2 linked regions of the Undibacterium sp. 5I1 genome follow. The main gene of each other region encodes a partner of the protein of the gene in region 2 in a complex. Links are inferred from orthologs where the notes say so. Each region holds a gene or a part of one and is shown on either strand. Other genes may lie near its edges. The genes, in order: tldD and pmbA.

Evidence for each region.
Region 1: the proteins of pmbA (region 2) and tldD are in contact, whole or in part, in a solved structure (PDB 5NJ9), measured with the Escherichia coli proteins. The link is inferred for Undibacterium sp. 5I1 from one-to-one orthologs.

The regions. Positions count from the first base shown.
Region 1 is NZ_JAVIWI010000001.1:2,157,622-2,165,648, reverse strand. The notes cover bases 1,732-4,544. They hold tldD (metalloprotease TldD), read left to right. Parts: upstream 1,732-2,314; coding sequence 2,315-3,775; downstream 3,776-4,544. Other genes in these bases: bcsQ (cellulose biosynthesis protein BcsQ), read left to right, coding at 3,837-4,544; RGU72_RS09575 (carbon-nitrogen hydrolase family protein), read left to right, coding at 1,732-2,148. Also shown: RGU72_RS09580 (YhdP family protein), read left to right, coding at 1-1,070; more of RGU72_RS09575, read left to right, coding at 1,336-1,731; more of bcsQ, read left to right, coding at 4,545-4,616; cellulose biosynthesis protein BcsD, read left to right, coding at 4,981-5,478; bcsR (BcsR/BcsP family cellulose biosynthesis protein), read left to right, coding at 5,518-6,102; cellulose biosynthesis protein BcsQ, read left to right, coding at 6,099-6,866; bcsA (UDP-forming cellulose synthase catalytic subunit), read left to right, coding at 6,866-8,027. UniProt on the Escherichia coli protein: Metalloprotease involved in CcdA degradation. Suppresses the inhibitory activity of the carbon storage regulator (CsrA).
Region 2 is NZ_JAVIWI010000001.1:669,002-677,039, reverse strand. What follows is about bases 3,156-5,979. They hold pmbA (metalloprotease PmbA), read right to left. Parts: upstream 5,332-5,979; coding sequence 3,979-5,331; downstream 3,156-3,978. Other genes in these bases: yjgA (ribosome biogenesis factor YjgA), read left to right, coding at 5,416-5,979; RGU72_RS02845 (MFS transporter), read right to left, coding at 3,156-3,820. In the rest of the region: RGU72_RS02855 (sensor histidine kinase), read right to left, coding at 1-641; argH (argininosuccinate lyase), read left to right, coding at 797-2,200; more of RGU72_RS02845, read right to left, coding at 2,492-3,155; more of yjgA, read left to right, coding at 5,980-6,069; mog (molybdopterin adenylyltransferase), read left to right, coding at 6,059-6,724; RGU72_RS02825 (alpha/beta hydrolase), read left to right, coding at 6,927-7,595; RGU72_RS02820 (alpha/beta hydrolase), read left to right, coding at 7,829-8,038.

The sequences.
Region 1 (8,027 bases), 1.5 Mb from region 2 along the record:
ACGTCGTGTTGGGTGCTACGCATCAAAAGGGATTGTGGCAGGCAAATATCGATTCCAGCCAAGCCTCGGGTTATTTGAGCTGGAGCGAGTCCGCAAATGTGCAAGGCTTGGGCAACGTACTGGCACGCTTGAGTAAGTTGACTATTCCACAGTCGGCAGCTTCAGACGTGACTGATTTGTTGGAAGGCAAAAGCAGCGGCACCCAAATCCCAAGTTTAGATATTGTGGCGGATAATTTTGAGCTATTTAATAAAAAATTGGGTCGTCTGGAGTTGATTGCTAATAATTTCCCGTTATCGACCGGGCGCGAATGGCGCATGCAAAAGATATCGCTTAAGAACGAGGATGCAGAGTTAAAGGGGTCTGGCAAATGGAGTAGTCGTGCTGGCGAAGGCTTAACTAATTTAAATTACGTTTTAGATATTAGCGATGCAGGCAAATTATTAGATCGATTAGGTTTTGCCAACGTGTTGCGTGGCGGTCGTGGCAAATTGCAGGGCGATGTAACATGGAACGGTTTGCCGTTTGCCCTGGATGTACCAAGTATGACGGGCCAAGTACAGTTGGAGCTGGCCGCAGGACAGTTTTTAAAAGTGGACCCAGGTGCGGCGAAGTTATTGGGCGTGTTGAGCTTGCAATCCTTGCCGCGACGTTTGACGTTGGATTTTCGGGATGTCTTTTCAGATGGGTTTGCGTTTGATTCAATTTTGGGAACAGCCCAAATTCAGCAGGGCACGGCAAGAACAGAAAACTTAAAAATGCGTAGCGTGAACGCAACCGTATTGATGGACGGCACCGCCGATCTTGTGAAAGAGTCGCAAAATCTGCACGTGGCAGTGATTCCCGAAATTAATGCGGGCACTGCTTCAGTCGTGTACGGTTTAGCCGTTAATCCTGTGATTGGTCTGGGTACATTTTTGGCACAACTATTTTTGCGTGAACCATTGGCGAGAGCCTTCACGTACGAGTACTCGGTGGCTGGCTCTTGGAAAGAACCGACAGTCACCAAGATGGACCATAAAGAAGCACAAAATACCTTACCTAAAGCTGAGGCGATATTAGTTAAATAGGTATTAGAAAACTGCTTGGATGATTGGCGGCGGAAGTTTCGGAACCGGTAAAGCTTGCTCTAGTTTGATCAGGATTTTGACTGAGTATTGCAAGTTCACTACCTAGGTAATTAAATATACTGGATATGGGTATATTGTAGTTGTCCAAGTAATCATTGGACAATAAGATATATTTTTTAAAAATTATGGGGAGTATGTTAAAATCCCTCGTAATCTGTAGCTTGGTTTTGCCAACTGAGCCTGCTGTTTTTTTCAGAGGATATAAATGAAAATCGCCGCTATACAAATGATCTCTACGCCTGTCTTACAAGAGAATCTGGCGACTGCGCAGCGCTTGCTAAAGCAGGCCGCCGATGCAGGTGCCGGATTGATATTGATGCCGGAATACTGGCCCATCATGGGATTGCATGAAGTGGATAAATTTAAGATTGCCGAGCATATTGGCAACGCTGAGCAGCCGGGTGTGATTCAACAATTTTTAGCGGATAGTGCACGCAGTCTGGGCGTTTGGATTATCGGTGGTACTTTGCCGTTGGTATCAACAGAGTCGGATAAAGTCTTGAATACGACTTTGGTATATAACCCGCAAGGCGAGCTAGTTAGTCGTTACGACAAAATTCATTTATTTGGTTTTACCAAAGCCACAGAGTCCTATGAAGAATCCCGCACTATTACGGCGGGCGATGATGTAGTGAGTTTTGATGCTGGTTTTGGCAAAATTGGTTTATCGATTTGCTACGATTTACGCTTTCCAGAACTGTATCGATCCATGGGAGATTGTGCTTTGATTGTGGTCCCGGCAGCTTTCACTTTCACGACAGGACAAGCGCATTGGGAAATCCTGCTGCGTGCCAGAGCCATAGAAAACCAATGTTATGTGCTAGCCTCGGCGCAAGGTGGGCAGCATGTTAATGGTCGCCGTACGTGGGGGCATAGCATGTTGGTCGACCCTTGGGGCAAGATTGTGGATGTGCTAGCGGAAGGTGAAGGTGTGGTTGGTGGTGAGTTAGATTGGGCCAATCTGAGCGCCGTCAGGACTAGCTTGCCTGCTTTAAAGCATAGAAAATTAGCCTGCTAATTTCTCTGCTAACTTGTCCGATAATTTGTCCCATCCGTCGATCGATACAAAACCATACTTTGCGCAAATTTATTTATATGCCAGACATGCTCTACAATCTATTCATTCGCCATTCTTATTCTGTAATTGGCACACTTAGAATACTCAAAAACACTGATAGAACACTATGACACCATTTGAACCCAATCTGCGCCACCTGGCGATTGCCCGCGATATTTTATTGACCCCGTTCGGTCTGGATGAATCCAAGCTGGTTAAAGTACTTGGTTCCATGTTTAACCACAAGGTTGACTACGCTGATCTATATTTTCAGTTCACCAAAAGCGAGGGCTGGAGCCTGGAAGAAGGCATCGTCAAAACCGGTAGTTTTTCTATAGATCAGGGCGTAGGCGTACGGGCAATTTCTGGCGATAAAACAGCATTCTCGTATTCGGATGAGATTTCTGAGCAAGCTTTGCAAGATGCAGTCAACGCAACCCGCACGATTGCACGCCAGGGCACGGGCAAAATCAAAGTCGCTTCCAGTATGCAAGGTGTCGGTGGCCGTAGTTTGTATTTGCAAAACGATCCGCTTGCGTCTTTAGATGCAACTCAAAAAGTCACTTTGCTAGAGCGCTTAGAAAAAATCGCCAGAGCTAAAGATCCGCGTGTGGTGCAGGTAATGGCTAGCTTGTCCGGTGAGTACGACGTCGTGTTAGTCGCGCGTAGCGATGGCGTGATTGCTGCAGATATCCGACCGCTGGTACGGGTTTCCCTGACCGTGATCGTAGAGCAAAATGGACGCCGCGAGATGGCGTCCAGCGGTGGCGGCGGTCGTTATGACTACGGTTATTTCTCCGATGTTTTACTTGATCAATATGCGGACGAGGCAGTCAAATCCGCATTGGTGAATCTGGATGCACGACCAGCGCCTGCTGGTCCTATGACTGTTGTGCTCGCATCTGGCTGGCCTGGAATTTTGCTGCATGAGGCCATTGGTCATGGACTGGAGGGCGACTTCAATCGCAAGGGTTCTAGCACCTTTTCAGGTCGTATCGGCGAGCGCGTTGCGGCAAAAGGCGTGACTGTAGTGGACGACGGTACCATTCAGGATCGGCGTGGCTCATTAAATATTGATGATGAGGGCAATCCGACTCAATGCACGACTTTGATTGAAGACGGCATTTTGAAAGGCTACATCCAAGACACAATGAACGCCCGTTTGATGAAAATGCCAGTCACTGGCAACGCCCGCCGTGAATCTTTCGCTCATTTACCAATGCCGCGTATGACTAATACCTACATGCTGGCTGGCGACAAAGATCCTGCTGAGATTTTGGCATCCGTTAAAAATGGTATCTACGCCGTTAATTTTGGTGGCGGACAGGTCGATATCACGAACGGTAAGTTCGTTTTCTCTGCGAGCGAGGCCTACATGATAGAAAACGGCAAAGTCACCTACCCGGTAAAAGGTGCAACCTTGATCGGTAACGGCCCCGATGTTTTAAATCGTGTGTCAATGATTGGTAATGATTTACGTCTGGATTCTGGTATCGGTGTTTGCGGCAAAGAAGGGCAGAGCGTGCCTGTTGGTGTTGGCCAGCCTACTTTGCGTATTGATGGTCTTACTGTGGGCGGCACAGCTTGATCTTAACGATGTTGATAGATGAAATTCTAAACTGGTTTAGCCTTGCCCAAAGGTACGGCTCATGATTGTTATCGCTATTGTTTCTGCCAAAGGCGGCGTGGGTAAAACGACGACCACCGCCAACCTGAGTGCGGGTATCGCACAACGCGACTACCCGAGTCTGGTGATTGATCTCGATCCACAAAATGCTGTGCAATGGCATATGGGTGGGGGAGATCAGTCAGACACTAGCGGAATTAGCACAATTGCTAACCGAGCTACTTCCCGGTTGTGGGATGCCGCTTACTCAAGTACTTTTGGGGTCGATTTTGTGCCCTACGGTAGTGCAGGCGAGCAACAGCGCATCGCTTTTGAACAAGTTCTGGAGCAAGATGAGGATTGGCTACTCAACCAGCTATTGCGCGCTAATTTGCCAAAAGATACGTTTGTCTTTTTAGATACACCTCCTGGTCCATCTATCTACTTAACTCAAGCAATAAATGCGGCGGACTTTCTATTAGTCGTATTGCTGGCCGATGCTGCCTCGTATGCCACTATTCCAGAGATGGAATCCTTGATTGATTCCCATAACGCCAGATCCACTATATTCAAACCGTCTGCTTACGTGGTGAATCAGGGCTCAAAGAAACAACTGGCGCAAGACGTAATCGCACTTTTCTCTGAGCGGCTGGGTGACAGAATGCTACCTTGCGTTATCCCAGAAAGTACACAACTGGAAGAGGCACTCGCATATGGGTATCCTATCCTTCAATCTGAGCCTGATAGCCCGGCAGCACAGGCCGTTCAAGAGCTGGTCGTGGATTTAATGCAGACGTTGTATGAGATACAATCAAGACGATAAATACTTTATTTTTTATGAACTTGCAGCATTAAATTAGGTTTGATTGTAAAAATCGTATTTTCAAGAGTGCAGTGCCAGGTCAAGAGAGTAATCTCTATTCTTTGTTAATAGTGGTTATTGATAAACGATTACTTTTTATGAGGAAACATGCAATTATGGCCTAATGATTGCTTAGTTCCTATCTGCCTATGTTAAATAATCCGGATTGAATTGTTAAATATTTCGATAGGAAGTTATAAATACTTAACATTTGTCTATCTCTATTTACTGGACGATAGTCTTATTGAAATGCTACAGTTCAACATACTAACAATGCCCAGTCTGGTCAGTAGTTATGATCCGATTACGTATGTAAAGGTTCGATGTGAGTAAACCAGTCAGCAATATTAATTATTACGAACAGCAGCAATGCTCTGTTCAGTGGCGTGCATTTTTAAACGCATTCTCTGTTGAATTTTCTGCGCAGGGAGATGTAAATGATTTGCGCACTTTTATGTATAAGTTGGGGCTGACAATGGCCGCTAGTTTTAAGGTTGATGGCGGTGAAACTTTGCTCACTCTCGAATCTGGGATCAACAAAGTTTGGGCCGACCTCGATTGGGGTTGGGTGCAATTGCGCGACGAGTCGGACTGCCTATTGATCGAGCATAACGCAAGTCCTCTTAAAGTAGCTTTTGGTGAACAAGCTTTGGATTGGTCTCCTGCTTTGTTAGAGGGTGTTTATTCTTATTGGTTTGAATCAATGGGTATTGATAAATCTTTGCGTTTGTCACAACGTGGAGCCGTATTGGATGATGGTCTTTTGATTGTGTTTCAATTGAAAAAGCAAGTTGAGGAGCAGGCTTACTTCACTCGTCGCTGATCAGATCATTGTCTGCAGAACAAAGTTGGGGCTTATATTATGGAAAATGATATTAAAAATCTCTTCAAGAAAATTGATGGAAAAGTAGATTCCTATCAAGAGATTCATAGTGATGAGTTAAACGAGCAAGCCAAACAACGTTGGCCTTTGCTGAGAGATGTACGTGCTAAAACAGCCACCGCTCATCCTATGAGGAATGCAATAGCGAGAGCGGAATCTGTCGTTAAAGCACCGACAATGTTGGCCAATAACACAACCTATAATCCTCAGTCAGTGAATCAGTCGATTCACGAGGGTAGTAGTTCGTTTGCAGGTTTTGCTCCAAAAGTACCGGTTACATCTGTAGACAATCTTGCGACTGCTCAAATAAAGACACAACCACAAATACCAGCACTGGCTCCTCGGGGCAATTCAAATGGTGTGAGCGGCATGAATGTCTCAAGTGCACAGTCGACTCCCTCAATATCAATTGCAGCATCTGCTTCGGCGCCTATTGCCGCACGGGATAATAGTTCTGCGCCTTCATTACATGCCTTATTTGACCGCTTGGCGCAAAAAGTTGAACCGGAAAAATTACCTGAGTCACCAGTCAATTCATTTTTTAAAAAAATATTTAAACCATGAGGGTAATTGCCGTCGTCTCCCCTAAGGGTGGTGTTGGAAAAACCACGGTTACGGCAAACCTTGCTGCGGAGATTGTCGCTTTTGGTGGCAAAGTCACTATCCTTGATCTTGATCCTCAAAATGCATTACGTTTGCATTATGGTATGCAATATGATGACGCCAATGGCGTTGTTAGACAAAGTGTATTGGGGCAGCCTTGGAGAGATGCTATGTACTCTAGCCCTTATGGGGTTGATTTTTTGCCTTATGGTATCGTCAGCGAAACTGACAGAAGTAGCCTTGAACATCATGTCAAAATTAAATCAACATGGTTATCGTCGCAATTGAAATCTCTAAATCTGGCCGATGATCACATAGTGCTTATCGATACACCTCCAGGTCCAACAGTCTATTTACAACAGGTTTTGCATTGTGCCAACATCGCGCTGATTGTGCTAAAGCCGGATGCTGCCTCCTACTCTACCATCCCATCGATTGAGTCATTGCTGCACTACTATTGCGGTGACAGAGAAGATTTTTTTGGTGCTTGTTATATCATTAATCAAATGGATGTGACCAAGCAGTTGCATCGAGATGTTTATCAAATGTTAAGAAAAAATTTGGGAGACGATTTAGTTCCTATTAGCATTCATAAAGATGAGGCCGTTAGCGAGGCGCTTGCCTGTCAGTCCCCGGTGGCGTATTACGCCAAGAATTGTTCAGCCACCCATGATTTGCACCAGATTGCTAATTGGCTGCAAACACATTTCAATTTGGTTACCTGATGCGTTCGATTCTCAATTCCCGATATCTATATGGCCGCCTAAACGAGTTGGGGCGCAGATTAGTAAATTGGCAGGGCTGGGAGCTTAAATCTACCCGTGCTGTCGCATTAGTTGTGGCCGCAATGTTGTACTGGACAAGTATCAGTATTCCGCTTGAACTTCCTTATCAGATATTGTTTTCTGTAGTGGTTTTTGGGACTGCGACTTATTTACGCCGCTACTCAGGTACTTTGGTGTCCTTGGTTATGATTATGTTCTCGGTGAGTGCTACCAGCCGTTATATTTATTGGCGTGTTCACTCCACAATCGATGCTGAAAATATATTGGATTTGGCGTTCGCTTTAGTCTTGGTTTCTGCAGAAGTGTACGCTTGGCTAGTATTATTGCTGGGATATCTACAAACCGCATGGCCACTAAAGCGTAAGCCAATATTGATGCCAGTTGATACTGATTTATGGCCAGTTATTGATTTATTCATCCCTTCATATAACGAAGATATGAGTGTGGTAAAGCCTACCGTGCTGGCCGCATTAGGTATTGATTGGCCTAAAGATAAACTTAATATCTACATCCTTGACGATGGACGTCGTCCTGAGTTTCAAGTCTTCGCCGAATCCGTTGGTGTTAAGTGTTTTACCCGTTCTGACAATAAGCATGCGAAAGCTGGCAACATCAACGCTGCACTTGCAAGAACGACTGGTGAGTACGTCGCTATTTTTGATTGTGATCACATGCCCACGCGCTCGTTTTTACAATATGCGATGGGCTGGTTTTTGGCTGATGAAAAATTGGCAATGGTTCAGACTCCCCATCATTTTTTATCGCCTGATCCATTTGAACGTAATTTGAATACCTTCCGCAACGTACCCAATGAAGGTGAATTATTTTACGGCTTGATACAAGATGGCAATGACCTTTGGAATGCGACTTTTTTCTGCGGTTCTTGTGCTGTATTGCGCCGCTCCTGTCTAATGGAGGTTGGTGGCATCGCTGTTGAGACGGTTACAGAAGATGCGCATACCGCATTAAAAATGCAAAGACTAGGATACAACACGGCTTATTTAGCGTTACCACAAGCGGCTGGTTTAGCGACCGAAAGTTTGTCCGCTCATGTAGGTCAGCGTATCCGATGGGCCAGGGGGATGGCGCAAATTTTCCGCA
Region 2 (8,038 bases):
TTAATTTCTTCCTGCAAAGTCGTGATATCGCGGGTATCACGCATCAGTACGCGGAACAGGTCAGCCAAATCCTCCAGCGCAGTTTCTGCGCGACGGGGTTCAGTGCGAATCAGCGATAAAACTGCATTAAGACTATTGAATAAGAAATGTGGCCGGATTCGCGCCTGTAGCGCCTGCAAACGCGCCTCGCCCAAGGCCGGCGAAAATGCCTTGCTACGTAATTCAAAATAGTGTTGTAAAGCGATCCCGAATAAAAAACAAATGAAAGCGACATAGGCTTTGGACAATCGGGGATAAGTCAGGGTAAACCACTCAAAACCGCTCAGGGTCGATAATAAAAGCATCGCAATCAAGGCAGGCACAATGCCACAGAGCAGTCTTTGTAACCATGCTGGCGAACCGTCGCGCTCCGCCAGACGCCGGATACCGCACAAAGCGAAAAGTGATAGTAAGCTGATCATTTCAATCAACATCGCGCTTTCTGCAAACTCTTGAAAATTAAATAACCAGCCTTGTCCACGCGCCAACAAAGTCAACAATACCAGAACATTGACAGCGATCAGCACCCTCGAAATAACGCCGGTATTGCAGTAATCGGGAATCAATAAATCCGTGGGAGTACGATTTGTTTGCTTGGTCATAAAGGGAAACAGGTCGTCGGTGTTTTATAATCGGGGAATTCAGCGTTTTTGAGCATGGTTGACTTTATACTTCGGCTTAACGTCGTTGGCACTTCTAACACTCCATACTCAAGCGCTATCCGCATCATCCTATTATTCGCCTTACAAAGTTAGCTATGACATCACAATTCTCTAAAAAAAGCGAGGCATGGTCTGCCCGTTTCTCCGAACCGGTATCTGATCTAGTCAAACGTTACACTGCCTCGGTCTTTTTTGATAATCGGATGGCCGCTTTTGATATCCAAGGTTCGCTAGCACATGCGGAGATGTTATCAGCACAAAACATTATCACTGCACAAGATTATGCCGACATTCAACGCGGCCTGGCACAAATCAAATCTGAGATTGATGCTGGTCAGTTTGTCTGGTTACTGGATCTGGAGGACGTGCATCTGAATATCGAAAAACGCCTGACCGAATTAGTCGGCGATGCCGGCAAACGTCTGCACACCGGTCGCTCACGCAATGATCAGGTGGCGACAGACATCCGTTTATATGTGCGCGCAGCGATTGATAATATCGTTGGCTTACTCGGTGATTTGCGCTCTGCTCTGCTGGATCTGGCAGAAAATAATGCAGAAACGATTTTGCCCGGCTTTACCCATATGCAAGTCGCACAACCGATCACGTTTGGTCACCATATTCTGGCGTATGTAGAAATGTTCAGCCGCGATGCCGAGCGTATGGTGGATTGTCGCAAGCGCGTCAATCGTTTGCCGCTGGGCGCTGCTGCACTGGCTGGTACGACCTTCCCGATTGACCGTGAACGTGTCGCAAAAACACTGGGTTTTGATGATGTATGCCACAACTCGCTGGATGCAGTATCTGATCGTGATTTTGCGATTGAATTTTGCGCAGCGGCGGCGCTGATCATGACGCATATCTCCCGTATGTCAGAAGAGCTGGTAATCTGGATGAGTCCACGGGTCGGCTTTATCGATATTGCAGATCGCTTCTGCACAGGCTCATCGATCATGCCGCAAAAGAAAAATCCTGATGTGCCAGAACTGGCACGTGGTAAAACGGGCCGCGTCAATGGTCACTTAATTGCCTTGCTCACCTTGATGAAAGGTCAGCCACTGGCCTACAACAAAGATAATCAGGAAGATAAAGAACCGCTATTCGATACGGTAGATACCATCACTGACACCTTACGTATTTTTGCCGATATGGCAGGCGGCATTACTGTGAAGCCAGACGCAATGCGCGCTGCAGCCTTACAAGGTTATGCAACAGCGACCGACCTAGCAGATTATTTAGTCAAGCGCGGCTTGCCTTTCCGCGATGCGCATGAAGCTGTGGCGCATGCCGTCAAAACATGTGTAGATAAAGGCTGCGATCTGAGTGATATGAGTCTGGATGAGTTACGTGCTTTCTCAAGTCTGATCGAAGCGGATGTGTTTGCCGTATTGACACTGGAAGGCTCCGTCGCCGCACGTGACCATATCGGCGGCACTGCACCTAATCAGGTCAAAGCAGCGATTGTCCGTGCCCGCAATAAACTTGCAGCAAACTTATAGCATCTTAAACCCAGATTTTCCATTAGACCGCTACCACTTCGCAAAAAACGCAGACGGCATGCGGTGTTTAGAGGGATAGCACCACCGCGATTTGAGTGAAAACGCTACAGCGACAATTGCACCTTTGGCAAACTGCCTGGCGTTGTTCCAATGGAAAATCTGGGTTAAATAGGCAAGTAGTTCAGCGAGTAGTTCAGCAAACGATTCAGTAAATAAGTTAGCAAATAAAAAGGAGGACTTAGTCCTCCTTTTTTACGTCCATCTTCGTTTGATCATTCCTGCCAATCAGATTTACTTGATTGCGCTGCGATCCCGAACAAACATCGCCGTCAGCATACCGATCACACAAACACCCATTACATAATAAGCGGGTGCCAGTGGATTATCTTTCAGCAATAAGGTCACAACAATTGGCGTCAAACCACCGAATATTGCATAAGCTACATTGTAGGAAAATGACAGTCCTGAGAACCGGACCTGCGCCGGAAAAGCATTGACCAACACAAATGGAACAGCGCCCACGACACCAACCGCAAAACCGGTTAAGGCATACAGCGGCAATAGCATTTCTGGATTGGTCTTAATTGTTGTGAACAGAAAATAAGTACAGATCAGTAGAAATAAATCGCCCAAAAACAATATGCGTTTAGCGCCGAATTTATCAGACAACAGTCCGGCAACTACACAGCCAGCGGTCAAACACAAAGTTGCAACGCTGTTTGCCATTAATGCCGTGCGTCCATCAAAACCATAGATTTTTTGAAGAAAAGTTGGTGTCATCAAAATCACCACCACAATCGCAGCCGACAACATCCAGGTCAGCAGCATGGACACAGCAACCGCGCCGCGATGATCGCGCAATACAGTTTTGAGCGGCATCTCAGCAGCCAAGGCTTTACGTTTTTGTAGTTCTGCAAACACGGGTGTCTCATGCAACCAGCGACGTAAATACATAGCAGCGATACCAAATATCCCACCCAACAAAAACGGCAAACGCCAAGCCCAGTCAGTCAACTCTACTGGCGTAAAAATCGTATTCATCGCGGTTGCGACCAATGACCCTAACAAGATACCGCTAGTCAGACCTGCGGTCAGCGTGCCGCAAGCGTAGCCCACGTTTTTAGCTGGCACGTGTTCAGAGACAAATACCCATGCACCAGGCACTTCACCACCTACGGCAGCACCTTGCAAAATACGCAGTATCAACAAGGCGATTGGTGCAAAAATACCGATAGTCTGATAAGTCGGCAGCAAACCCATCATCAGCGTGGGTACCGACATCAATAAGATGGATAAAGTAAACATCCTTTTGCGTCCTAGCAGATCACCAAAGTGCGCCATGATGATGCCTCCCAAGGGACGCGCCAGATAGCCCGCCGCAAAAATCCCGAAAGTCTGTAATTGTCGCAGCCATTCAGGCACAGATGGCGGGAAGAATAATTTACCAATCACCGTGGCAAAGAACACAAAAATAATAAAGTCATAAAACTCTAATGCGCCACCAAGCGCAGCTAACGACAGTGTTTTGTAATCTTGTTTGGTCAGCAGGCGATTTTCTTGATTGACATCGGTGCTGGCCAGATTGCCGCCACCGGCATAAACATTGTCCTTATTATTCATTCATTGTCTCCTCTATTTTTTAATTTCTTATTAAGTTAAGAAGTCGTACCCGCTGCTTAAATTGTCCATTCAATTTTTTATTGACTTGTTCAATAAAGCTGCCAGAGCCGGACTCGACTTCCTAACTTTCCCTTTTTGCTAACTATTACTCTCTTTTGCTAACTGCCTGCTACCGTCATACTTTCAATTAAAATTGAACCTGTTTGTTTAGTGCCACGTGTCAGCGTATCCGCGCCGATTGCCACAATGTGCTGAAACATATCGCGCATGTTGCCAGCAATCGTAATTTCTTCTACCGGATATTGAATCACGCCACGCTCAACCCAAAAACCAGAGGCGCCGCGGGAATAATCGCCGGTCACATAATTAACGCCCTCGCCCATCAACTCGGTCACCAGTAAGCCGGTATCCATTTTTTTCAGCATGGCTTTAAAGTTATCTGTCTTTGTAGTCAACGCTGAAGTCATAGACAAATTGTGCGATCCACCTGCGTTACCGGTGGTCTTCATCTTCATTTTCCGGGCGGAATAACAAGACAGGAAATAGCCTTGCAACACGCCGTTTTTAACCACATCACGACGCTGCGTTTTGACACCCTCGTCATCAAATGGGGACGAGCCTACTGCACCAATGACATGAGGATCTTCCAGAATTTCGATGTGGGATGGAAAAATTTGCGTCCCTAAACTATCCAGCAAAAAACTGGATTTGCGATATAAAGCACCGCCAGAAACCGCTTGCACAAACGATCCCAGCAATCCTGCCGCTAATGGTGCTTCAAACAATACCGGACACTTACGGGTATCTAATTTGCGTGCGTTCAAACGTGCCAGCGCACGTTCAGCGGCATAACGACCTATAACCTCTGGCGAGGCTAATTTTTTTGCGTTACGCTGCGATGAATACCAATAATCGCGCTGCATACGAGCGCCTTTGCCCGCAATCGGCGCTACCGAAATGGTGTGACGAGAGAAGGGATAACCGCCGATAAAGCCACGCGAATTAGCCGCGATAAAATGCGATTGTTGCGCGTGAATACTGGCACCTTCGCTATTGGTAATACGTTTATCGACTGCCACAGCTGCCGCTTCCGTACGGGTGGCAAGATCAATCGCCTCCTCTGCCGTGATCAGCCATGGGTAGCAAAGTTTTAAATCTTGCGGATGCATTTCTAACAAATCCGCTTCCGGCAAGCCTGCGCAATCGTCTTCCGCCGTAAAACGGGCGATGTTATAGGCGGCATCGACAGTTGCCTGCAAGGAGGCGCTGGAAAAATCGGATGTACTAGCATTACCACGCTTTTGGCCGATGTAGACGGTAACGCCTATGCCTTTATCGCGGTTTTGCTCTATGGTTTCTATCTTGGCTTTGCGCACACTGATGGATAAACCACCACCTTCGCTAATTTCGACAGCGACATCAGATGCGCCTTTTTCACGCGCAAAACGTAAGACATCCTCTGCGATTTGCTTCAATTGATCTTGAGTATGGGTAAAAACAGGCTTGCTCATAGGCTAGGTTTCTTTGGAGTCATCGATAAACAAGGTATCATAGCAGCCGTTTCATTAAGTTTATAGAATAAAGGCGAATCAATTATGCCAAATCCAAACCGAGGCTCCTGCGGCTTCAAGTCCAACGAATTCGAGCAAGAATACGAGCGCCCCTCCAAATCGCAACTCAAACGCGAGAGTGACGCCCTGCAAAAATTAGGGCAAGAACTGATCGACCAGCCACGAGACCGTGTTAAACGCGTCCCGATGCCGGAAGATGTGCGCGATGCGATTTTAATGTGTCAGACCATCAAAGATCACGAGGGTCGCCGTCGTCAATTGCAATTTGTCGGCAAAAAAATGCGTACTCTGGATGAAGAAGAAATTGCTCTCATCCAGAAAACCATCGATAGCTGGAAAGGTAAGTCCAAATCCGACACCGCCGCCATGCATGCGCTGGAGCGCAGACGCGATAAATTGCTGACCGATGACAAAGCATTGACTGAACTGCTAGAGCAAAATCCAGAACTCGACGTGCAACACCTGCGTAATCTAATCCGCAACGCGCGTAAAGAACAGGCAGAAAACAAGCCGCCAAAAGCATATCGTGAAATTTTTCAGATTCTGAAAGATATCCAGGTCGCTCAACGTGCTGCGCAGAAAAAAGCTGCTGGCGATTTAGCTGATGCGGAATCTGATGATGAAGATGACTTCGATGATGATGTTGATGATGCTAAACATGAGCAACATGACGACTAAATCAGCCACTGAGTTAGAAAATACTAAAGTAGAAAATACTGAAGTAAAAGATAAAAAAGCAGACCATTTAAAAATTGGTCTGGTTTCTATTTCTGACCGCGCTTCTGCTGGCATTTATCAAGATCAGGGTTTACCCGCTTTGCAAGACTGGTTTGGTAGCGCGCTTAGCAGCTCATGGAGTATGGAAACTCGCTTAATCCCAGATGAACGTGCTGCCATTGAGCAGGCCTTGATTGAGCTGGTCGATCAGGAGCAATGCCATCTGGTCATCACTACAGGCGGAACTGGTCCCTCACGACGCGATGTCACTCCAGAAGCCACTTTGGCCGTCGCCACAAAAGAAATGCCGGGTTTTGGCGAGCAAATGCGACAGATCAGTCTGCAATTTGTGCCGACAGCAATCTTGTCGCGTCAAGTTGCGGTGATACGCGAGACGGCGGAGCATGCCGCGCTGATTCTGAATTTGCCTGGACAGCCTAAGTCGATCAAAGAAACGCTGGAAGGCTTGAAAGATGCCGACGGCAAGCAACTCGTCTCTGGTATTTTCGCCGCCGTCCCCTACTGTATAGATTTAATTGGCGGTCCGTATATCGAAACACACGATGCAGTTTGTAAAGTGTTTCGGCCAAAATCGGCTATTCGTAGCAAAGCATAGCTCGCTACACTCTCACTTCGACATCCCTAAAATGATCCGATCAAAAAAGCTAACTTCTTTAAAAAGACGCTGGCTTTTTGGTGCGACCTTAGGTGGTGTAACCTCTGTAGTATCAATGGTATGCCGCAGTAGTTTTAGTCAAACCAGCGCAACAAAACCTTTGCCATTGCCTTCAAAAACCACACCAACCTCAAAGTCCAATATGAGCACATTACTTGACACCGTAGAACTCGAAAGCGCCCCCAATCCGACCGTCGCCATCATCTGGATGCATGGCCTTGGCGCGGACGCGAATGACTTCGTTCCGATCGTGAAAGAATTGAATCTAAAAGGCTGCCCGGCAATCCGCTTTGTGTTCCCGAATGCGCCTGTGATGCCAGTCACGATCAACGGTGGTCATGCAATGCGTGCCTGGTACGATATTTTGGGCACCGACATCGCCAGACGTGAGGATGAAAAAGGCCTGCGCAGTTCACAAGTATTGATCGAGCAATTAATCGCCCGTGAGAATGCCCGTGGCATCCCGGCTAGCCGTATTATCCTCGCGGGCTTCTCCCAAGGTTGCGCGATGACGCTGCAAACTGGATTGCGCCATACCGAAAAATTGGCTGGTCTGATGTGTCTGTCAGGTTATGTTCCCTTACGCGATCTGGTCGCCAACGAACGCCATGCATCGAATCAACATACGCCTATCTATCTGGCACATGGTCGTGCTGATCAGGTAATCCCAATTGCCAGAGCAGAACAATCGCGTGATCTTTTAAAATCCCTAGGCTACCCGGTGGAATGGCATGAGTACATGATGCAACACTCGGTCTGTCAGGAAGAAATTGGCGACATCAGTAGCTGGCTGAAAAAGGTATTAGCCTGATTTTTTGTTTGGTACTGAAGCGCGTCACAAGCACGTCTCGATGCTCTGGTAATGGGTCTGAATTGCAGGCAATGTAGCTTCTGCACCTCGCCATCGCACTTGAAAAACAGCTTCAGCGCACTTAGAAGCCAGTAATATACTAGGGGAGTGTATTTTTAATTGTCCAACGGTTATGTGGACAATAAGGTATATTTTTTAACATACTCCCCTTATTTTTAATTTTACAGCAATCAATGGCTGACAAATCTACTCAAGAACATTCTCAAATCGGCTCTCAGCCACTGCAAGTCTTGTTTGTACATGGGATGGGGCGCTCATCGCTGTCGGCTACACCGATGCTGCAACGTTTGCGGGCGCATGGTCTGACGACCAGTAGTTTTAATTATTTTGTGGCGCTGGAAAGCTTTGCGGGAATCCGGGACAGGCTCGTTAAAACGATCACG